DNA from 2 places in the Clostridium sp. ETTB3 genome. Region 1 is predicted to be linked to the other one. Evidence: riboswitches for the same ligand, from Rfam matches in the RefSeq annotation. Region 1 holds a riboswitch; the other holds the start of a gene.
The links. Region 1 has a riboswitch for S-adenosylmethionine ahead of metF (methylenetetrahydrofolate reductase [NAD(P)H]). Riboswitches for the same ligand answer to the same signal wherever they lie in the genome.
Positions count from the first base shown of each region.

Region 1 (9,658 bases):
CTCTTTTTGAAAATAAAACATAATTAGAAATTAATATATCATCAATTTCTAATGAACTACCTTCTAATAATGTTATATATCTATCTATTATAGTTTTAAATATTAAATTTCCCTTTACTCTAGATGAATTAATTATAAATTGTTTTTCTTTACTGTCCTCTGCTTCTATAAGTTCTTTTAACTTATCATCTTTAGTTTTAATTTTTCCCTTTATTTTTAATTGCTTCATAACTAACTCTTGAAAAGTTGTTTGCTTGACATCATTTGAACCTAACGTTGGAAGAATATCAGATATATAATCTAAAAATAGCTTATTTGGTGCTAAAACTAAAATATCTTTTCCATCCATCGATTCTCTATATCTATATAACAAATAAGCTAATCTATGTAATGCAATTGTAGTTTTTCCTGAACCAGCTGATCCTTGAACTATTATAGGAAGATTTTTAGGCCACCTTATAATATCATTTTGTTCTTTTTGTATTGTTGCAACTACTTCCTTTAACTTTTTTCCTCTACTTTCTTCTAAGTTTATTTTTAAGAACTCATCAACAAGCCCTTCTCCCTCTTCTCCATTAATTATTATTTCATTTGTTCCTTCATCAAAAATTTTAGATAGATTTTCTTCATTATATAAAAATTTTCTCTTTAAATTTAAGTCTCCTTCAACTACTCCCATAGGTGCTTTATAGTATGCTTCTCCCCCTGTCCCACTATAATATAAATCTGCAACTGGTGCTCTCCAATCCACAACTATTTCTTCACCATCATATGTTGATGTTATTCCCTTTTTTCCTATATAAATCTTTTCTTGACTTCCAAATTTCTCATCAAAATCAACTCTACCAAAATAAGGATTTTTTAATGCTTCTTCATAATTTTCTATTTCTTTCTTTAAAAGCATATATATTTTTTCTGTATTTTCTTTTTCTTGGCTATAGCTTCCTTTTGCTTCTTTAGTAACAGATATTAATTTTTTTTGTATTTCTTCTTGGTATCTTTTTTTTTGTTCAACTTCATTTAATATATCTTTACGCTTTTGCTCAAGAATTTTCTTTTCTAAAGCTAAATTATCATTCATTTGTTTTCACGACCATTCTATTTTTTATAAATTTTATGCCATACCTAATAATAATCTATACTTATTAATTTGTATAGTAATACTTATTTATAGTCTTTCCACTTTTACAACTTTTATTTTAATTTTATCAATTTTATTATATATAATTTATTAAACACTGTCTAAATTTATAGTGTAAAATAAATATATTCCCTAATAAATAATTAATTAATATTTTCAATTAATTATTTATTATAAAATATCCTTATATATTAATTAATTTTTAAATGAATGTATTGGAGCTGGTATTCTACCACCTCGTTGTATAAACTCAAATGAAGAATATTTATTTACTTTCATTACAGGAGCACTTCCTAATAATCCCCCAAATTCAACCATATCTCCAACCTTACATCCTGGTGCTGGTATTATCCTTACAGCTGTAGTTTTATTATTTATAACACCAATTGCACTTTCATCTGCAATTATTGCTGATATTGTTTCTGCTGATGTATCTCCAGGTACTGCAATCATATCTAATCCTACTGAGCATATTGCTGTCATAGCTTCAAGCTTTTCTAAATTTAATGAACCATTTAAAACTGCATCTATCATTCCTGCATCTTCTGAAACTGGAATAAACGCTCCACTTAATCCTCCAACATGACTACATGCCATTACTCCACCTTTTTTAACTTGATCATTTAATAATGCAAGTGCTGCTGTTGTTCCATGTGTTCCTACTACTTCTAACCCCATTGCTTGTAATATATGTGCTACAGAATCTCCAATTGCAGGTGTAGGTGCTAATGATAAATCTACTATTCCAAAAGGAGTATTTAATCTTTTAGATGCTTCATGTGCTACTAATTGCCCAATTCTTGTTATTTTAAATGCTGTCTTTTTTATTGTTTCTGCTAATACATCAAAACTTTCTCCCTTTACCTTTTCAATTGCTCTTTGAACTACCCCTGGACCACTTACACCTACATTAATAATCTTATCCGCTTCTCCTACCCCATGAAATGCTCCTGCCATAAATGGATTATCTTCAACTGCATTTGCAAATACAACAAGCTTTGCACACCCAAATCCCTTTTTATCAGATGTTAAATTTGCTGTTTTTTTAATTACTTCACCCATTTCTTTCACAGCATCCATATTAATTCCACATCTTGTTGATCCTACATTTACAGATGAACATACCTTACTAGTTTTAGCTAATGCTTCTGGAATTGAATTAATTAAAATGCTATCGCCTTTAGTATATCCCTTATGTACTAATGCTGAAAATCCCCCTATAAAGTCAATGCCTAATTCATATGCAGCCCTATCTAATGTTTCGGCAAATTTTATATAATTTTTTTCATCTGTAGTACCTGCTACTATAGATATTGGTGTAACCGAAACTCTTTTATTCACTATTGGCACTCCAAATTCATTTTCTATTTCATTGCCTACTTTAACTAAATCTTTAGCAACTGTAATAATCTTATTATATATTTTTTCCCTAGCTTTATCTCCATTGCTATCTATACAATCTAAAAGAGAAATTCCCATAGTTATAGTTCTAATATCTAACTTTTCTTCTTCAATCATTTTAATTGTTTCTAATATATTATTTGCATTCATAACTTTCCCCCATTAAAAGCTTTATTTTATACACTATAAATTGAGTTAAATATTTCTTCCCTTTGTATTTTCACATCCACTCCAAGTTCCTTGCCTTTTAATTCTAAAGATTTTTTAATTTCCTCAAAATTACTATTGCTTAACTTTAAATCAAGCATCATTATCATAGTAAAAAATTCATCTATAATTGTTTGATTAACATCTAAAATATTAATATTTAACCTTTGTAATTCATTACTTACTCCAGCTATAATCCCTACTTTATCTTTTCCTATCACTGTTAATATTGCTTTCATCTCACCCTCCATCTATTTCCAAATTAAGTAATTTTTACAATTTATTATATTAATTCTACTATTCCAATAATTAATTGTCAATTTATCCCATCTTCTATTTATACTTCTTATAAAACTATTAAACTTCTGCTGCCTTATTACTTATATTACTTAATAATAAAATCATAATATTTTTATAAATTTACCACCTCCTTAGCATAATTCATAAAATATTGTTAACCTTATAACTTTTAATACAAAAAAATAATGACACTTACTTATAAGCATCATTATTTATACATACTTTATATATTATTTTTATTCTTCTCCATAAATATTAAGAGAAAATCCTTTCTTTAATACCTCTCTTGCATATTCCTTTGCTCCAAATAAAGATAAATCTCTATAATTACCACATTGGATATCATTTGCAGCAGGAATTTCTGTTGCATTTAATACAACATTTAATGATTTTTCAACAGCTTCCTTAATTTCACTAACTTCTCTATTTCCAAATATACTTAAATAAAATCCTGTTCTACATCCCATTGGAGAAAAATCAATTATTCCATCTAAATTTTTTCTTAATTCATATGCTAATAAATGTTCTAATCCATGCATAGCTGCTGTTCCAAAGGCTTCTTTATTTGGCTGTAAAAATCTAATATCAAATTTTGTTACATAATCTCCTTGAGGTCCATTTAAAGTACAGCACTTTCTTATATATGGTGCTTTAACCTTTCTATGATCTAATTCAAAACTTTCTACTTTATCCATTTTATTACCTCCTAAACTACTCTTTTTTTATTAATGGAATTTCTTATAGAATCTATGCTTTCAGTTATTTTTCTTGCAACATATGGATTATTCATTGTGTATAAATGAATTCCTTGAACTCCACTTGAAACTAAATCAACTATTTGTTCAACTGCATATGCAATTCCAGCATCTCTTAATGCTTCTTTATCATGTTCATACTTATTTACGATTTTAACAAACTTTTCTGGTAATGTAGCACCACATAATGAAGTAATTCTTTCAATTTGAGCCTTATTAGTTACTGGCATAATTCCAGCTTCAATAGAAGATTTTATATTTAATTTATCCTTTTCTTCTAAAAAGTTATAAAAATAATTATTATCAAAGAATAATTGAGATATAAAATGAGAAGCGCCACTTTTTTCTTTTAACTTTAAGTGCATTAAATCTTCCTTTAAATCTCTTCCTCTAACATAACCTTCTGGATAGCATGCTGCTGCTATGTTAAAATCTCCTCTTTCCTTTATATGTGATATAAGTTCATAAGCATATTTAAAATCACCTCTTAAAGTTTGACCTTCTGGAATATCCCCTCTTAATGCTAAAACATTTTCAATTCCTTTTGATTTTAAATTATCTAAGATATAATCAATTTCTTTTTTTGTTGAATTAATGCAAGTTAAATGAGCTACTGCTTCAACTCCATATTTTTCTTTAACCAGTGAAGATAATTCTATTGTTCTATTATTTACTAAGCTTCCTCCTGCCCCATAAGTAACACTTATAAAATCTGGTTTTAAATCCTTTAATTCTTCTAAAGTATTATAAATAGTTTTTACTGAAGAAGTTGTTTTTGGTGGAAAAATTTCAAAGGAAAATACTAAATCCTTATTTTCAAATATTTCATTAATTTTCATATAAATACCCCCTTGTTTTTTGTCTAAAGTTATTGCTTCAAATTAAATAATTATAATAAACTCACTATCATTATATTATTTAAAATAAATAAAAAAACCTAAAGGATATTTCCTTTAGGTAATTATAAAGTCTTGACCATTAAAATATCCTTATCTTTCAGCAATAGCTGTTGGATTTAGCACCACATTCAAGTAGCGACAAGTTATAAGTGATAAGTGACAAGTTACTACTAATAACTTTGTCACTTATCACTTGGCACTTGTCACTGTCGACAGGTTGCTGGGTTTCAATGGGCCAGTCCCTCCACCACTCTTGATAAGTTCCATCAAATTATACATTCTTTTTTCAAATTTGTAAATACTTAACTTTTGTATATAATTTCACTAAATTAATAACATTACTATAGAAATAATACTAAATGTTAAACTTATTATACTTATAAAAGCTACAACTTGTTTAGTATTCATTCCCTTTGCTTCTAGCCTATAATGTAGCTGACTTCTATCTGCTTGATACACAGGTTTCCCTTCTGAAAATCTTTTAAAAATTACAAATATATTATCAAAAATAGGTACTGCTAGTGCTAAAATTGGAATTAGTAAACTTAATATAGTTGCTGCTTTAAAAGCTCCATCTAAAGCTATTATACTTAAAATAAAGCCTAAAAAATTAGCGCCTGAATCTCCCATAAATATTTTTGCAGGATATCTATTATAAAATAAAAATGCTAATACACTTCCTGCTGTCATTAAAGAAAATAATAATGATGGAGGTTGTGATAATATTATTGCAGATGCTGCAAATGTCATTGCAGATATAAATGTTAATCCCCCTGCTAATCCATCCATTCCATCTGACCAATTAATAACAGTGGTAACACCAAAAATCCAAGTTACAGTTAATAAAAATTGAATTATAGGTGATAAAACAATATATGTATTTGTAAATGGATTTGTAAATCCATGAAAAGCCACTCCAGATTTATATACAATAATTGCTGCTAACAATTGTACTATTAATCTTGGTATAATAGCAAACTCCTTGCCAATACTCTTATGATAGTCATCTACTATTCCTATTATTAATATTAATAATGCTCCTATAAAAATACCGTACTTTTCTTTAAATGGATGATCCGAAAAAATTATAAAATAAGGTATAAAAAAACCAATAAACATGGATATTCCTCCACAAAGTGGTATATTACCTCTATGTTTTTTTCTTTTGGTTGGTTTATCAGTAAAATTATATTTAAATGCTAATTTCATTAGTATTGGTGTCAAAATAAATACTATTGAAAAAGACAAAATTGTCGCTAGTAAATACTTCATTAATTTTCTCCTTAAAATTTAGTACAATATGTACAATTGTGTATTCTATTAGCATTATACTATTATTTTTATTTATTATCAAATTATAAATATATATGCAATATACTAAAAATTTAAATTTCTTCTTATTAAATAATTAATTATAAAATTAAGGAGCTGTTAATTTAAAACAGCTCCCATTGTGATAATGTTAAATAATTATGCTCTTGAGTTAATCATATCTTTAACTTTCATTAATCTAGTTAAAGCTCCTCTTTCATTTTCATCAAGCTTCATTCTTATAAACTTGATAGTTTCTTGTAATTGAGGAATAGTCATATATTCAAGTGCATTAACTCTTCTTCTTGTCTTTTCAATTTCATCAGCCATTAACTGAGTTGATTTTTCAACTTCAGCTAATTCAAGAAGCTTAGGAAGTATAGATTCAAGCTTTCCTATAGCATCGTCTAATTCAGAAGATGTATTTGCAAAACCATATGGATAAATGCTTCCTTCACTATCTTGTAATTGTCTGTGGAATTTCATTTCTGGAACATTAACACTCATTATGTTTTTTGTTCCTACTTCAACAGATACACTATCTTTTGGATAAGCAACTGCTTCTTCTAAAAATTCCGAACTCATTACAGCACTTGCCATAACGAAATCTTTAAATGAACCTTCTAGTTCAGCTTCAACTGACTTTCTTAATTCATTATTATATTTAACAAGGTTAATGAATTGTCTCATTAATTCATCTTGCTTATCTTTAAGAAGCTTATGCCCTCTTGTTGCTGTAGTTAACCTTTTTTTCAGCTTAGATAGCTCCATTCTAGTAGGATTGACATTTAATTTTGCCATATTCTACTCTTCATCTCCCTTTGGCATATACTTTTCAAGATATTCATCTCTGATTCTCTTAAGTTCAGTCTTAGGAAGAATCTTAAGTAATTTCCAACCTAAATTTAAAGTTTCTTCTATTGATCTATTTGTTTCAAATCCTTGAGAAACATATTGTTCTTCAAATGCTTCAGCAAATTTAGCAAATTTCTTATCTGTTTCTGATAATGCAGATTCACCTAAGATTGCTGATAATTCTTTAGCTTGCTTACCTTGTGCATAAGCTGAGAATAGTTGGTTCATTGTATCTGCATGGTCTTCTCTAGTTTTGCCTTTACCAATCCCCTTATCTTTAAGTCTTGAAAGTGATGGTAAAACATCTATTGGAGGTACAATTCCCTTTTTGTATAATTCTCTTGAAAGAATTATTTGTCCCTCTGTAATATATCCAGTTAAGTCTGGAATTGGATGTGTCTTATCTTCTTCAGGCATTGTTAATATTGGAATTTGAGTGATTGAACCACCTCTACCATTAATTCTACCTGCTCTTTCATATAATGTAGAAAGGTCAGTATATAAGTATCCTGGGTAACCTCTTCTACCTGGAACTTCCTTTCTAGCAGCTGATACTTCTCTTAATGCTTCTGCATAGTTAGTAATATCAGTCATAATAACAAGAACGTGCATATCCTTTTCGTATGCTAAGAATTCTGCAGCAGTTAATGCCATTCTTGGTGTAGCTATTCTTTCGATAGCTGGGTCAGAAGCAAGGTTCATAAATAATACAGCATTATCTATAGCTCCAGTCTTCTTAAATTCATCAACGAAGAATTGAGATTCTTCGAAAGTAATACCTATAGCAGCAAATACAACCGCAAAGTTAGCATCTGAATTTAAAACAGTTGCTTGTCTTGCTATTTGTGCAGCTAATTGTGCATGAGGAAGACCTGATGCAGAGAAAACAGGTAATTTTTGTCCTCTTACTAGTGTATTTAATCCATCAATAGCTGATATTCCTGTTTGAATGAACTCTGATGGGAAATTTCTTGATACTGGGTTAATTGCTTCCCCATTAATATCTAATTGCTTTTCTGGTATTATCTTTGGTCCATTGTCAATTGGATGACCCATTCCATCAAATACTCTTCCTAGCATATCTTCTGATACACCTAATTGAAGTGGCTTTCCTAAGAATCTAGCCTTAGTTCCTTTTAAGTTAATTCCTGAAGAACCTTCAAATAATTGAACCATTGCTTTAGATCCATTAACTTCAAGAACCTTACCTCTTCTTAATTCACCAGTTTGTATTTCAACTTCAACTAGTTCATCATACTTAACTCCGCTAACTCCTTCAACAACCATTAAAGGACCAACAACTTCTGTAACTGTTCTGTATTCCTTAAGCATTAAGAACGCCTCCTTCGTTGATTAAAGTATCAATGTCAGCTCTTAATTCAGCAGCTATATCATCCATCTTAGCTATATCATCTTCATGGATATATTTACTTCTTGCAATCTTATCTCTTACTTCTAAAGCTAAAACTTTATCTAAGTAAACTCCTGCATCTAAAGCTCTTTCTGCTTCATGTCTGAATAATAATACAAGCTTTAACATTTTATATTGTTTATCTAATGAAGTATAAGTATCTATTTCATGGAAACCATTTTGTTGTAAATAGTCTTCTCTTATAGACTTAGCAACTTCTAATTTTAATCTATCTTTTTCTGATAATGCATCTATACCAACTAAGCTTACGATTTCTTGTAAACCTGATTCTTCTTGAAGTAAAGCCATTGCTTCTTGTCTTAATGCAGACCAATCTTCAGCAACTGTTTTATTTAAGTATCCATCTACAGTATCAGCATATAATGAATATGAATTAATCCAGTTTATAGCTGGGAAGTGTCTCTTATATGCAAGTTGTGCATCTAATCCCCAGAAAACTTTAACTATTCTTAAAGTTGATTGTGTAACTGGTTCTGAAAGGTCTCCTCCTGGAGGTGATACCGCACCAATTGCAGTAACTGCTCCTTGTCTTCCTTCTTTACCTAAACAAACAACTTTACCAGCTCTTTCATAATAATCAGAAAGTCTTGAACCTAAGTATGCTGGATAACCTTCATCCCCAGGCATTTCTTCAAGTCTACCAGACATTTCTCTTAATGCCTCAGCCCATCTTGAAGTAGAGTCAGCCATAATTGATACTGAGTATCCCATATCTCTGAAGTATTCAGCTATTGTAATACCTGTATATATACAAGCTTCTCTAGCAGCAACTGGCATATTTGAAGTATTAGCTATAAGTACTGTTCTCTTCATTAATGATTCACCAGTTTTAGGGTCTTTAAGTTCTGGGAATTCATTAAGAACGTCTGTCATTTCGTTACCACGTTCACCACATCCAACGTAAACAACTATTTCAGCATCTCCCCATTTTGCAATTTGATGTTGAACAACGGTTTTACCTGCTCCGAAAGGACCTGGTACAGCAGCTGCTCCACCCTTAGCTACTGGGAAGAATGTATCTATAACTCTTTGACCTGTTGTCATAGGCGCTTCTGGTTTTAATTTTTGAGCAAATGGTCTACCTTTTCTTGCAGGCCATTTTTGCATAAGTTGAACTTCTCTATCACCTTTAGCAGTTTCTATAATACAAACTGTATCTACAACTGTAAAGTCTCCTGATTTAATTTCTTTAACAGTCCCTTCTACTCCATATGGAACCATTATTTTGTGTAATACAACAGCAGTTTCTTGAACTGTTCCTATTACATCACCAGCTTCAACCTTATCACCTACCTTAACTGTAGGATTAAAAGCCCAAACTCTTTCTCTATTTAATGAAGTAACAGATACACCCTTA
Region 1 covers NZ_CP199832.1:1,049,850-1,059,507, reverse strand. The annotation lists gene helD (RNA polymerase recycling motor HelD) at 1-1,081, opposite strand, end outside; gene ACUN06_RS05215 (PFL family protein) at 1,337-2,692, opposite strand; gene ACUN06_RS05210 (ACT domain-containing protein) at 2,719-2,988, opposite strand; gene ACUN06_RS05205 (S-ribosylhomocysteine lyase) at 3,286-3,744, opposite strand; gene metF (methylenetetrahydrofolate reductase [NAD(P)H]) at 3,756-4,643, opposite strand; SAM riboswitch class I at 4,791-4,966, opposite strand; gene ACUN06_RS05195 (MraY family glycosyltransferase) at 5,028-5,975, opposite strand; gene ACUN06_RS05190 (V-type ATP synthase subunit D) at 6,174-6,815, opposite strand; gene ACUN06_RS05185 (V-type ATP synthase subunit B) at 6,819-8,201, opposite strand; gene ACUN06_RS05180 (V-type ATP synthase subunit A) at 8,194-9,658, opposite strand, start outside.

Region 2 (9,658 bases), 570 kb from region 1:
ATAATAAAGAAGAGCGTATCGATATAGAAAGAGCAAATAGAGCGCTATTAAGAGCAAAGGCAAGATTGAAATTAAAATAAATTATGTTTAAATAAGGAAATCGCTAAAAAGTGATTTTCTTATTTTTTTTTGTAAAAAATAATTTATATAATTATCTTTTAAGTATTGAATATAATGAAATATATAGACGAATTTAGTAGAGAATTATATTAAATTTAGAATAAAAAGAACTATTTTATAAGTTTAGTAATATATATGATATTAGATAAACTATTTAAATTCACAAATGATTTTAAAGTAAGAAAAATATTTATGTATAAAAAATATAGTTTGGACAATAATTTTAGAGGAAAGGCAGGGGATATGTAATATGAAAAAGGTATTTTTAATATTTCTTTTAATCTTTTCTCTATTAGTTATTAATAATAAAGAATACAAATGTGAAGCAAAAAATAATGATTTTGAAAAAATTGAAAAATACGTAATAGATAATTATGATTTTGTTGAAAATGGAATTAAAGTTGAATATACAGTAAGTGAGTCCTTAAAGAATGAATATTTAAGGATAAAGGAACTTTTTGAAAGAAATAATTATTTAATAAATATAGAAGAAAATAATAGTATTAATGCAGAAAAAGATGGCATCAATTATGATGTCAATATTTATAAGTATGGAGATTTAACAAAAGTTCAAATTATTTTAATAAATAATGATGTTAATAAAATAGAAAAGGATTTGAATGAATTATCTAAGGAAATAAGAAGTGATAATTTTATAAATGAAAGGTATTTTTCTTTTATTAAGGGAAAGATAAATACAGAAGGGAAAAAGCCAATTGATGATTTAGAAGAAGATTTACATTTAAAAATAAAAGAGTCTTTAAATATAAATAATGGTTATATTTCAGAGGCTATATCTGAAAATGATCAAGATATAAACATTGGACGAATTAAATATGATACAGGTTCGTATTTAATTATAGGAACACCAGTAATTTTTGTAACATACTAACAATAAATATGGAGGATAATATGGAAAAAATCATAGTTAGAGGTGGGAGAAAGCTTCAAGGAGAGGTTGATATAAGTATTGCAAAAAATTCAGTATTACCCATTATAGTTGCAACTATTTTAAATCCAACTGAAATAATTTTAAAAAAAGTACCTATGTTAGAAGATGTAACTGTCTTAATTAATTTATTACGAGAGTTAAATTGTGAAGTGCAATTTTCATCAATAACAGGGGATTTAAAGATAAATACTTTAAATTTAAAGGAAGTGGATCCTAATAGTGAATTAATTAGAAAAATGAGAGCATCTTTTTTAGTTATGGGACCTATGTTAGCTAGATTTGGTAGATGTAAAATATCAATGCCTGGGGGATGTAATATTGGAAGTAGACCTGTAGATTTACATTTAAAGGGCTTTAAATCATTAGGCATAGAATCTGAAATTGGATATGGATATGTTGAAGCTAAAGTTGATAAGTTACATGGAAATAGAATATATTTAGATTTTCCTTCAGTAGGAGCTACTGAAAATATTATGATGGCAGCTATTTTAGCACCGGGGATTACAGTAATAGAAAATGCAGCAGAAGAACCAGAAATATGGGATTTAGCAAGATTTTTAAATTCTATGGGTGCTAAAATTGAAGGAGCAGGATATGGAAAAATTACTATACATGGTGTATCACAATTAAAACAGCCAGAACCATTTACACCTATATTTGATAGAATAGAAGCTGGAACATTTATGGTTGCAGCAGGAATTACTAATAGTAAGATAACAATAAATGGAGTTAATGAAGAGCATTTAATGCCAACTATTGAAAAATTAAAGGAATGTGGAGTTTATTGTAGTATAGATGGACAAAAGATGATTGTAGATGGAACCCAGGAAAAGAAGCCTGTTGATATAAAGACAATGCCTTATCCAGGATTTCCAACAGATATGCAAGCTCAAATCATGGCTTTATTATCAATTACAAGAGGAGTTAGTGTAATAACTGAAACAGTATTTGAAAATAGATTTATGCATGTTGGCGAATTAGGAAGAATGGGAGCAAATATAAAAATTGATGGAAGAATAGCTATAGTAGAAGGTGTATCAACACTTACAGGGTGTGAAGTTAAAGCAACTGATTTAAGAGCAGGTGCAGCAATGATATTAGCTGGATTAGTAGCAAATGGAGAAACTGAAATAGGTGAAGTTTATCATATTGATAGAGGATATACTAATATAGAAGAAAAATTTAAGAAGCTTGGAGCTGAAATATATAGAATTCATAAATAAGGGGCCTTAGGGGTTCCTTATTTTTGTTTTATAAAAAGTAACTATTTATTGAATGAAAATTATAAATTGTGGAGAATATTAACTTTGGAAATAGAATTATTTAATATATAAAAACATATATATAGATGTAATATTAGTGGCTGGGGGTATTATGAAGGAAATTAAATTTAAGGGAGATATAAGGTTTAAGTTAATATTTATTACTAGTTTTTGTATTATATTATTTATGATAATAATACCTATGATAACCATGAAAGCAGATATTAATGTAAGTCTATTAAAGAAAAAAAATGATAGTGCTAATTTAAGTAATAGTAATAATGATTATGTAAGTAATGTTAGTGAGGAAGTTGTAAATGAGGAAAATAATGAAGTAGCTATTAATAGTAATGATAAAATATCAGTTTATATTACATTAGAAGATAGAATAGAAGAGGTTGATTTAGAGGAATATATATGCAGTGTAGTTGCAAATATAATGCCAATTAGTTTTAATGATGAGGCTTTAAAGAGTCAAGCGATAATATCAAGAACGTATGCCATAAATAAGAAGATAAAGCATTGTAATGAGGCTAATGGAGCAGATATATGTAACTCAGCACATTGTCAGGTTTATTCATCAAAAAATGAATTGATTAATAAATGGGGAGATGAAAATGGAGAAAGGTATTGGAATAAGGTGCAAAGTGCAGTTGAGTCAACAAGAGGAATGGTATTAACATATGATAATGAAATAATATTATATCCGTTAACTTTTTTAGTTAGTTCAGGAAAGACGGAAGCATCAGATATAATTGGAATTGGAAAAATTCCATATCTTAAGCCTGTGGATAGTCTTGGAGAGGAAGATTCCCCTAATTATAATACGATAAAAGAAATTACAGTAGGTAAATTAGTATATATAATAAATAGTAAGTATCCTAATGCTAAGTTAACTTTAGATAATATTAATGAAAGTATTGAAATTTTATCTAGAAGCGACTCAGGAGGGGTTTTAGAAATTAAGGTAGGAAATAAAGTTATTAGTGGAAATGAGTTTATGCTTTTATTAGGATTAAATTCTATTAATTTTAATTATGAAATAAATGATAATGTAGTTAAATTTAATTGTATTGGATATGGTAATGATGTTGGTATGAGTCAATATGGGGCTAATGTTATGGCAAAAGAGGGGAAGAAATATGATGAAATATTAAAGCATTATTATACAGGAATTAAAATACAAAATTTAAGGTTTGAACAATAATAATTCTATAAAAATATGTTGCAAAAAGGGAATGTCGCATTAAGAATAAATACTACAATATATTGTGTTGATTTTTATTTTTTAAAACAATATATTGTATATAAAATTTTTAGTGCGACAGCCCCTTTTTTGTTTTTTTTTATATAAATTTGACGTAAAAAAACTGGATTTAAATTGAATTAATTTAATTTTTTAGGTAAGAATACAAGAAAGGAGGTGTTGAAATGGACCAAAATAAAAAAAATAAAGTAAAGGACTTTTTCAGAAAGGAGGGCTTTTACTTAGTTTTACTTGTATGTCTATGTGTAGTTGCAACTATAGCAGCATTTACTATTAAGAAAAATTCTGTTGCTAAGGAGCAAAATAAAACAAGTAATGAATTATCTTTAAATGATGTTCAAGACAGTAATTCTTCAGAAGTTGATTCAAATGTTAATAAGCAAAATGCTGAAAGAGTGGAAAGTAATGATAAGTTAGCAAATAATGAAGAATCACTTCAAAAAGATATTACTAATAATACAAATGATATAAACAATGAAAATAAAGTAGCAAATGATAATGGAGAACAAGTTTCACAAGATAATAATTTAGATCAAGAAGCTGGTGTTGATGTTTCAGCAGGAACTGATAACAATGTAGTATTATCATTTCCTATAGATGGTGAAGTAGCTATTTCAAGAGAATTTGGAAAGATGATAAGAACTTATTCAGATGAAAATAAGACTGAAGATACATCTAGAAAGGGAATAGATATAAATGCTGCTGTAGGGACTGTTGTTAAAGCAGCTGCAGAAGGAAAGGTTGAAGAAGTATCAAGCAACACTACAGACGGAACATTTGTAGTTATTGCTCATGCAAATGGATTAAAAACAAAATATGCTAACTTAAGTGAAGATGTCAAAGTAGCCGTTGGAGATGTAGTTAGCGCTGGTACTGAAATAGGTACTGTAGGAAATACTTCAGGAATATTTACATCAAAGCTTTGTGGAGATGTTTTAAATGTTCAAGTAGAAGATGTAAATGGAAAAGATGTTGATCCAAGTGCTTATTTTATTGCTAAATAATTTACTAAGTATCAGTCATTTTAAATGACTGATACTTATATAAATTATTTAATTTTAGATATTATGAATTTTTTTGAAGATTAAGTAAATAATAAATAGATGTAAGTTAAGGAGGTATAATTTTGAAAGACTATATAGAAGAAAGAGTTTTAGAAGTAGCTCAATATATTATTGACTCAAAGGCAACAATAAGAAAAACAGCAAAAGTATTTGGAGTAAGCAAGAGTACAATTCATAAGGATATGACAGAAAGATTACCTAAGATAAATCCAGCAATAGCAGAAAAGACACATTTGATATTAGAGTTAAATAAATCAGAAAGGCATATTAGAGGTGGAAAAGCCACAAAAATGAAATATAAAGCAAATGACCTATAAAGATATTGAATGATAAATTCATTACATATATAATAAAAATGAATAAATTTGAAGAAAAAACAAATATTTCGAAGTTTTAGTATATATAGGAGTGAATAAAATGTGGTTTTGGAGAGCTGGTAGCGATTTAGGAATTGATTTAGGCACTGCTACTGTACTTGTATATGTAAAAGGCAAGGGAGTAGTTTTAAAAGAACCTTCAGTTGTAGCAATTAATAGAAATAATAATAAAGTTTTAGCTGTTGGTGAAGAAGCAAGAAAAATGATAGGGAGAACACCAGGAAATATTATAGCGGTTAGGCCATTAAGAGATGGGGTAATATCAGATTATGATATTACAGAAAAAATGCTTAAAAGTTTTATAAAAAAGGCATTAGGAAAGAGAAGAGTAATTGCACCTAGAGTTGTAGTTTGTATTCCATCAGAAGCAACAGAAGTTGAAAAAAGAGCTGTTATAGATGCAGCTATTAATTCAGGAGCTAAAAAGGTTAATTTAATAGAGGAGCCATTAGCAGCATCAATTGGAGCTGGACTTGATATAACACAGCCTAATGGTCATATGATAGTTGATATTGGTGGAGGAACAACTGATATTGCAATTATATCTTTAGGTGGAGTAGTTATTAGAGAGTCTATAAAAGTAGCTGGAGATAAGTTTGATGAAGCAATTATTAAATATGTAAGGATGAAATATAAGATTTTAATCGGAGAAAAGACTGCTGAAGATTTAAAAGTTAGTGTAGGATCAGTTTTTAAAGATTCGAGAAATATATCAACAAGTATAAAAGGTAGGAATTTAATAACTGGGTTACCTGGTGAAGTTTTAATTTCAACTGAAGAATTAAGAGAAGCTTTAATGGAGCCGGTTTCAATGATTTTAGAAAGTGTAAAATCTGTTTTAGAGCAAACTCCTCCAGAATTAGCCGCAGATATAATCGAAAGAGGGATATTAATGACTGGTGGAGGAGCGTTAATAGATGGATTAGATAAGCTTATCGAAGATAGTACAGGCATTAAGGTTAATGTTGCAAGTAATTCTATAGAAGCTGTAGCATTAGGAACTGGAGAGGTGCTTAAATATGCATCAAAATTGGACAATGAGTTTACTAATAAGGAAATTACTTTAATAGATTAGAGTTTGGTTTTTAAAATAAACAATGCTAGAAGTAGTACAGTTCTAGCATTGTTTATTTGATAACGAATTTAGATAATAGGCATTAATTAAGCCGTTAGAAATAACTTTTGCCATTTCAAATACTAAGTGAAGTCGTATACTGCGAGAAGTAAAAAATTCAGCTGCATCGCTAGAATCAATTATTCCAATTATTGAGGCAACACCAACATCAGGTAATGATTTTCCAACACCCTTTCCAGGATGAATTGGATAATCGCGTGTATGAATCTCGCCAATGGAATTTGTATCTCCAAGACAAGCATCTATTCCTATTATACATGCATTAGGGTGTAATTTATTTATTTCTTCTAGTTTTTTATCTAAATTCAATGCGTGAATAGGATCCTTTAATGTTCCATATACAGGTAAGGGAAAATTATGTTCTTCAAGAAATGTTCCAACAAGTGGTCCCAAACAATCACCAACACATTTATCAGTACCAATACAAACTATAATACTATTAGGATTAATATATTTTATCATAAATTCAGCAATTTCATAGTAAGCTAAATTAGATTTATAATTAAATTTCCTTTTAATCAAATAATTCACCCCTATCTTTATAATGAAGATTATTTTTATTTGTTATAAATAAGGAAGCATATATTAAAATTCTTCATGAAATTTTATCTCATATAAATATATGACTTATAAAGCAATAATATAATTTTTATAAAAAATAAAGTTTATATTTTTATAATTAAATAAAAATATATTAAAATGCTATCCTTGTACTTATACTATATTTATTAAAAATAAATGTGTTACTAAAATATAAGGGAAATATATTTAAAGTATAAAAAGAAAATTATATTAAAATGGAGAAAAAGAGAGTAATTTAAATTTAATTACATATAATTAGGGATAATAGGCTAAAATAGTGGTTGAAATATAATTGGTTTAATTATATACTAGTCCTTGTCAGTTCGGCAGTAACAAAACGAACGGCACAAAGTTATAAAACAAAAATGGGGGAGTTCCCGAGAGGCCAAAGGGGGCAGACTGTAAATCTGTTACGTTTCGTTTCGATGGTTCGAATCCGTCCTCCCCCACCATTAATAACTTGAAAATTAATGAAATTGAAATTTGTTAATATGCTTCATTGGCTCAATGGCAGAGCAGCTGACTTGTAATCAGCAGGTTGTTGGTTCGACTCCGACATGAAGCTCCAAATGGGGGAGTTCCCGAGAGGCCAAAGGGGGCAGACTGTAAATCTGTTACGTTTCGTTTCGATGGTTCGAATCCGTCCTCCCCCACCATTTAAAATTTTCAAATTAATTATGGAAGCATAGCTCAGCTGGGAGAGCATCTGCCTTACAAGCAGAGGGTCACAGGTTCGATCCCTGTTGTTTCCACCAAATAAGCTTCATTGGCTCAATGGCAGAGCAGCTGACTTGTAATCAGCAGGTTGTTGGTTCGACTCCGACATGAAGCTCCAAAAATGGGGGAGTTCCCGAGAGGCCAAAGGGGGCAGACTGTAAATCTGTTACGTTTCGTTTCGATGGTTCGAATCCGTCCTCCCCCACCATTTAAGCATGGTTTATACCATGCTTTTTTTATATATTAGTTATACATAAAAATAAAAAATTATTGACATAGTATGGATATATGTATAAAATGTTCTTAGAAATAAAATTTGATATTAGTTCTTATCCAGAGAGGTGGAGGGATAAAGGCCCTGTGAAACCCGGCAACCTGTTGATAGTGACAAGTAATAATATTTGAAACTAGTAGACGTGGTGCAAATTCCTGCAGAATTTTTAATTTGCAAGATAAGAAGACATTAGATAATAATAAGTCTCTTCTTTTTGCAAGAGACTTTTTTTATTGCTTAGAATTAATATCAGAATGAGAGGAGCTAAGCAAAATGAAAAGATTATTTACATCAGAATCAGTAACAGAAGGGCATCCAGATAAAATATGTGACCAAATTTCGGATGCAGTTTTAGACAGTATATTAGCAAGGGATCCAATGGCAAGAGTTGCTTGTGAAACAGCAGTAACAACAGGAATGGTACTAGTAATGGGGGAAATATCAACATCTTGTTATGTAGATATTCCTAAAGTAGTTAGAAACACAATTAAAGAAATTGGATATGATAGAGCTAAATATGGATTTGATTGTGATACTTGTTCAGTATTAACATCTATTGATGAACAATCAAGTGATATTGCAATGGGAGTTGATGAGGCTTTAGAATCTAGAGAGGGAGAAAATGATGAAGTTGAAGCTGTAGGTGCTGGAGATCAAGGAATGATGTTTGGGTTTGCAACTAATGAAACACCTGAATATATGCCTTCACCAATTGCTATGGCACATAGATTATCAAGAAGATTAACAGAAGTAAGAAAAAATGGAACTTTATCATATTTAAGACCAGATGGTAAAACTCAAGTAACGGTGGAATATGATGATAATAAGGTAGTAAGAATTGATGCAATAGTTATATCAACTCAACATGATGAACATGTAAGTCAAGAACAAATAAGAGAAGATTTAATGGAGCATGTAATAAGAGCTGTTATACCTGCTGAATTATTAGATGAATCAACTAAATATTACATTAATCCAACTGGTAGATTTGTTGTTGGAGGACCACAAGGAGATAGTGGATTAACAGGAAGAAAAATTATAGTTGATACTTATGGAGGATATGGAAGACACGGTGGTGGTGCATTCTCAGGAAAAGATCCAACAAAGGTTGATAGATCAGCAGCTTATGCAGCAAGATGGGTAGCTAAGAACTTAGTTGCAGCTGGTATAGCTGATAAATTAGAAATTCAATTAGCTTATGCAATAGGTGTTGCAAAGCCAGTATCTATTGAAGTTGAAACTTTTGGAACAGGTAAGTTAAGTGATGAAGAAATAACTAACATTGTTGAAAAAGTATTTGATTTAAGACCAGGAGCAATTATAAGAGATCTTGATTTAAGAAGACCTTTATATAGACAAACAGCTGCTTATGGTCACTTTGGTAGAAATGATTTAAATTTACCTTGGGAACAATTAAATAAAGTTGATGAAATAAAGAAATACCTATAATAAAAAGCGAGGACATAAGTCTTCGCTTTTTATTATAATTAAAAGATTAAGTATCTTATGATGAAATTAATACAAAGTTTCTAGAGTAAAAAATATTAATTAGAATAAACTACCTTACCACCAATTATAGTAATTTTAATATCAATATTTTCATCAAAAACAACTAAATCAGCATCAAAATTTTCTTTAATTTGCCCTTTTTTATTATCAACCTTACAATATTTTGCTCCGTTGTAAGAAGCCATTTTAATTATTTCGTATAAAGGATAGTCAGTATTTTCATAAATATTTTTTATTGCTTTATTAAGAGTTAAAACAGATCCAGCTAATGCTCCATTTTCAAGTCTAGCAGCACCGTTTTTTACTATAACAGGTTGTCCGCCTAAAGCATATTTTCCATCAGGCATTCCACAAGCACACATTGCATCAGTAACTAATAATGTTTTATCAGTTCCTTTT
Region 2 covers NZ_CP199832.1:475,151-484,808, forward strand. The annotation lists gene atpC (ATP synthase F1 subunit epsilon) at 1-80, shown strand, start outside; gene ACUN06_RS02350 (hypothetical protein) at 371-1,012, shown strand; gene murA (UDP-N-acetylglucosamine 1-carboxyvinyltransferase) at 1,033-2,295, shown strand; gene spoIID (stage II sporulation protein D) at 2,447-3,541, shown strand; gene ACUN06_RS02365 (M23 family metallopeptidase) at 3,766-4,605, shown strand; gene spoIIID (sporulation transcriptional regulator SpoIIID) at 4,728-4,982, shown strand; gene mreB (rod shape-determining protein MreB) at 5,083-6,117, shown strand; gene yyaC (spore protease YyaC) at 6,160-6,699, opposite strand; tRNA gene ACUN06_RS02385 (tRNA-Tyr) at 7,127-7,211, shown strand; tRNA gene ACUN06_RS02390 (tRNA-Thr) at 7,253-7,327, shown strand; tRNA gene ACUN06_RS02395 (tRNA-Tyr) at 7,331-7,415, shown strand; tRNA gene ACUN06_RS02400 (tRNA-Val) at 7,439-7,514, shown strand; tRNA gene ACUN06_RS02405 (tRNA-Thr) at 7,520-7,594, shown strand; tRNA gene ACUN06_RS02410 (tRNA-Tyr) at 7,600-7,684, shown strand; SAM riboswitch class I at 7,803-7,935, shown strand; gene metK (methionine adenosyltransferase) at 8,024-9,199, shown strand; gene nagA (N-acetylglucosamine-6-phosphate deacetylase) at 9,295-9,658, opposite strand, start outside.
Region 2: it holds a riboswitch for S-adenosylmethionine, as region 1 does, so the genes downstream of both, metK (methionine adenosyltransferase) here and metF (methylenetetrahydrofolate reductase [NAD(P)H]) in region 1, are expected to answer to the same signal.